DNA from 2 places in the Chromobacterium fluminis genome. Region 1 is predicted to be linked to the other one. Evidence: riboswitches for the same ligand, from Rfam matches in the RefSeq annotation. Region 1 holds a riboswitch; the other holds the start of a gene.
The links. Region 1 has a riboswitch for glycine ahead of HA052_RS18205 (trimeric intracellular cation channel family protein). Riboswitches for the same ligand answer to the same signal wherever they lie in the genome.
Positions count from the first base shown of each region.

Region 2: linked by a shared signal. The riboswitch ahead of gcvT (glycine cleavage system aminomethyltransferase GcvT) and the one ahead of HA052_RS18205 (trimeric intracellular cation channel family protein) in region 1 are both predicted to bind glycine.

Region 1 is NZ_JAAOMA010000029.1:3,200-5,582, forward strand. It holds gene HA052_RS18200 (LuxR C-terminal-related transcriptional regulator) at 1-455, shown strand, start outside; gene HA052_RS18205 (trimeric intracellular cation channel family protein) at 490-1,224, opposite strand; glycine riboswitch at 1,424-1,606, opposite strand; glycine riboswitch at 1,608-1,694, opposite strand; gene HA052_RS18210 (DUF3141 domain-containing protein) at 1,831-2,383, opposite strand, start outside.
Region 2 is NZ_JAAOMA010000006.1:61,920-64,302, reverse strand. It holds gene HA052_RS06230 (dihydroxyacetone kinase family protein) at 1-439, opposite strand, end outside; glycine riboswitch at 685-776, shown strand; glycine riboswitch at 791-887, shown strand; gene gcvT (glycine cleavage system aminomethyltransferase GcvT) at 929-2,017, shown strand; gene gcvH (glycine cleavage system protein GcvH) at 2,091-2,383, shown strand, end outside.

The DNA.
Region 1 (2,383 bases):
ACTTTCGCCGTTACTTTTCGCGCAATGTGGTGGCGGATGAAATCCAGTTTCTGCAAGCGCTGCCGGAGGGCGTGCTGTCCCTGTCGCTGGGCAGCAAACGCCGCTTCAGCGAGCAAGAACTGGGCGTTTGCAATCTGTTCGCGCCCTGGCTGCTGCCCTTGTCGCGTCTGGCCGCGCGTCTGGACGAAGGGCTGCGTCAGCCGGGGGCCAAGGCGGGCAGGCAGAGCCGCCGGGAACTGGAAGAGGCGCTGCGCGCGCAGGGCTCCTCGCCGTTGACCAAGCGGGAGGTGGAGGTGGCGCTGTTGATACTCGGCGGCTACTCCACCAAGGGCGTGGCGCGCGAGCTGGGCATTTCGCTGGAAACCGCCAAGGTGCACCGCCGCCATCTGTACGCCAAGCTGGGCGTGTCCAGCCAGGCGGCCTTGTTTTTGCTGCTGGCGGGGATTCAATCCTGATGCCGCGGCGCAGCGGTGAAACAGCTAGGGTTAGTTAATGCAGGTCGTGCCGATACATGAACACCGGCAGCCGCCATTCGCGCCAGATGGCGGCCAGGCGGATGGCGAGGCCGACGGCGAAGCTGGCCAGCACGTTGAGATCGTGAGGCACGCCCAGTTTGATCAGGCCCAGATAGAGCAGGGCCACGGCGAAGGAGACGCTGGCGTACAGTTCCTGGCGGAAGACCACGGGCACGCGGTTGCACAGCACGTCGCGCAGGATGCCGCCGGCAATGCCGGTGATCATGCCGGCCATCACCACCACCACCGGGTGGTAGTCCATGGACTGGGCCACGCCGCAGCCTATGATGGTGAAGGCGATCAGGCCCAGCGCGTCCAGCACCAGGAAGACGCGGCTGAGGCGCTTCATGTAGCGGGCCACGAACACGGCGGCCAGGCCGCCGGCGACGACGAGGCCGACGTATTCCGGGTGTTGGGTCCAGCCTATCGGGTAGCGGCCCAGCACGATGTCGCGCACGGTACCGCCGCCCAGGGCGGTGAGGAAGGCGATGACGGTAACGCCGAAGATGTCCATATTGCGGCGGCCGGCCGCCAGCGCGCCAGTCATCGCTTCCGCGGTGATGGCGATCAGGTAGATCAGGGTAAGCATGTAGTTGCAGTGGTCAAACAGGCTGGCGCCGAGGTGAGCGGCGAAGCCGGGTGGGAAAATAGGTTGGCAATGGGCGGGCCATGCCAGGTGGCGCGCAGCCTGGGCAAGAGTTTCGAACACGGGTTTTCCTTGAGAGCTGGTGCACGATCTGCTGCGCTGCGACGATACGGCGTTGAAACCCGCTTCGAAATGCTCATGTACCACTCGTACATTCCGCTTTCTCAGCTGTTTTCGCCTTGTCTCGTTCTTGCTCGCGAGATCGTAAACACGTTCTGAGCATGGCCGGCGGGCTGCGCGTGGGCGCGGCGCTGCCGGCATTGCCTCTCCCCTTGTCCTTTTACCTGAGAGTTAGATGACGGGCGCGGCCTGTGTGCGGGCTTTGCCGGATGTCACTTGCCCCTTCGGTGGGCGGCTAAGGGCCGGTCGCATCATCTGACGCGCTGTTGCTGAAGCGTAGCAGAGGATGAACGGGCGCTTAGGGCCTCTCTCCAATCGGCTGGTATCCATGGGCTGCGGTACTGTTGCCTGAGCGATTATGGGAGTTTGCGTCTTCGGCGGGGGCGCATGCCCCTCTCTCCCGCAGCAGGCAAGGATATTAGCGTTTGCTGTATTGTTCAGTCAACGACTGTATACATGGGGCGAGGCAAAAATGTTGCAGCGCGGTATCGACAGAAAAACGCCCGGACGGCGGCTTGGCCGTCCGGGCGTTTTCGCGCTGGCTGTTTCTTAGTTGCTAGGCGTCTTGGGCTTGGCCGCGCCGTTGCCGGCGGCGGGTTTGCGCGTGGCCGGGGCTTTGGCGGTTTTGGCCGCCGCGGGCTTGCTTGAGGCCGGCTTGGCCGCAACCGGCGTGCTGCCGGCGGGTTTGGCGGCGGCGCTGGGCTTGTCGGCGGCCGCTGTTTTGACCGGAGCTTGGGCGGCCGGTTTGCGCGGTGCGGCCGCTTTCTTGGCCGGTGCGCTGGCCTTGACGGCGGGGGCCGGAGTGGGAGCGGCTGCGGCTGTCGCTACGGGCTCGGTGGGCGGCAGGATGGCCGGCGCCGCCGGCGCGTGGATGTCAAGTTGCAGGGCGTGGGCCACTTGGTCCAGCCGCTGTTGTTGTTCCGGGGCGATGTCGCCGCTGAGCGCCAGCAGTTCGTGCGCCAGTTGCCAGGCCTGGCGGCGGCGGTGCTCTTCCGGCAGCAGCTTGGGCAGGCCGGCCAGCGCGCGGGCTTCGTCCAGCCGCACCAGGAAGACTTGCTTGCGGGCGATTTCTTTCAGCTGCATCAGGGTCAGCGGGTATTCG
Region 2 (2,383 bases), on a different contig from region 1:
GCTCCACGGTGTCGCGCAGCGCTACATCGTCGGCCACCACCACGCTGTCGACGGCAATACCCTCGGCGCGGGCAAGCTCCGCAGCCAGGCCAAAGTTCAGCCGATCGCCGGTGTAGTTCTTGATGATCAGCAGCACGCCTTTGGGGCCGGCGACGGCATGGATCGCCGCCAGCACGGTGTCAACGCTGGGGGAGGTGAAGACGTCGCCCACCGCGGCGGCGTCCAGCATGCCGTGGCCGATGTAGCCGGCGTGGGCGGGTTCGTGACCGCTGCCGCCGCCGGAGATCAGCGCCACTTTGTCGAGCAGGCCGGGGGCGGGAAGGTCCGCGCGCAGCAAGACGTTTTCCTCTTCGAGCAGCGCCAGCCCGGGCAGGGTGTCGGCCAGGCCTTCCAGCATCTCCCGCGCCACATGGCGCGGATCGTTGATTAGTTTTCGCATCGCGGTTTCCTTTCCAAATTGGATAGAGATCGTGCTGGGTAAAGATGGATGTCATCTTACGATCAGCTTTGCTTGGAGGGGGAGTTTGTCGATTACGTGATCGATAACGAAGTGAAATATGTTCGCAATCAATCTTAAACGAAGCAATGCTGGTTCAATGTTTTGCGGTTTCGAATATTTTAAGCCATTGTTTAAGTTGAAGATAAACGCGGCTTGCCAAGGCCCGGCTCAGCAACCATAATCTGGCACGTCATGCAGGAGAGAGTGGCCGTCCGCGCCACCGCCGAAGGCGCAAGCGCACCCGCAATCGCTCAGGCAAAAGGACTGCATCATCGGACTGGCCGCAGCCAGTTCGCCGAATCTGGAGAGCGGCATCCACGGATGCCCACCGAAGGGGCTAACGGCCGCAAGGCCGGAAAATCTCAGGTGCAGGGACAGAGGGGTGTAGGGAACAGAGCAACACTACACGCTTTTGCTAAGGACGCACCCATGACGGCCCCGAAACGCACGCCCCTGTTTGAATCCCATATCGCCGCCGGCGCCAAGATGGTCGATTTCGCCGGCTGGGAAATGCCCATCCATTACGGCTCCCAACTAAAAGAACATGAAATCGTGCGTAGCGACGCCGGCATGTTCGACGTTTCTCATATGACGGTGCTGGACATCAGCGGGCCGGACGCCAAGGCCTGGCTGCAGCGCTTGATCGCCAACGACGTGGCCAAGCTCGGCTTCGAAGGCAAGGCGCTGTATTCCGGCATGCTTACCCCCGACGGCACCGTGGTGGACGATCTGATCGTCTACCTGACTTCCTACGGTTACCGCATGGTGATCAACGCCGGCACCACTGACAAAGACCTGGCCTGGATGGAAGGGCGCAAGGCGGATTTCGACGTGGACATCAAGGTGCGCCGCGATCTGTCCATCCTGGCGGTGCAGGGCCCGCAGGCCATCGCCAAGGTCTGCGCGGTCAAGCCCGAGCTTGCCGACGTCATCCAGGCCTTGAAGCCCTTCCAAGGCCAGCCCGCCGGCGATTGGTTCTACGCCCGCACCGGCTACACCGGGGAAGACGGCCTGGAAGTGATGCTGCCCGGCGTCGAGGCCGCGGCCTTTTTCCAGCAACTGCAGGCCGCCGGCGTGGCGCCGATAGGCTTGGGCGCGCGCGACACCCTGCGCCTGGAGGCCGGCATGAATCTGTACGGCCACGATATGGACGAAACCGTTTCCCCGCTGGAAGCCGGCATGGGCTGGACCATCGCCTGGGAACCGGCTGAGCGCGACTTCATCGGCCGCAAGGCGCTGGAAGCGCTGAAAGCCGCCGGCGTGAAGACCAAGCAGGTGGGCCTGGTGCTGGAAGGCCGCGGCGTGTTGCGCGAAGGCCTGAAAGTGGTGGTGGAAGGGGTTGGCGAAGGCGTGATCACCAGCGGCACCTTCTCGCCCACCCTCAAGCATTCCATCGCAATCGCGCGCGTGCCGGCCGCCACCGGAGACAAGGCGCTGGTGGACCTGCGCGGCACTTTGACCGAGGTGCGCGTGGTCAAGATGCCGTTCGTGCGCAACGGCAAAAAAGTTTTCGCCTGAGCGGCGTGCTTGGGCAGGCCGCGAGACGCGGCCGGGAATATCGTTTAAGACCTGGATTTGACTGGAGACACTCATGAGCAACATCCCCGCCGAACTCAAATACGTTGAAAGCCACGAATGGCTGCGCCTGGAAGCCGACGGCTCCGTGACCGTGGGCATTACCGAGCACGCGCAGGAACTGCTGGGCGACATCGTTTTCGTCGAGCTGCCGAAAGTGGGCGCCAAGCTGGCCAAGGAAGAGCAGGCCGGCGTGGTGGAATCGGTGAAGGCCGCTTCCGACATCTACTGTCCGGTTGCCGGCGAAGTGCTGGCCATCAACGAGGAACTGGAAGCCGAACCGGAACTGGCCAATAGCGAACCCTACGG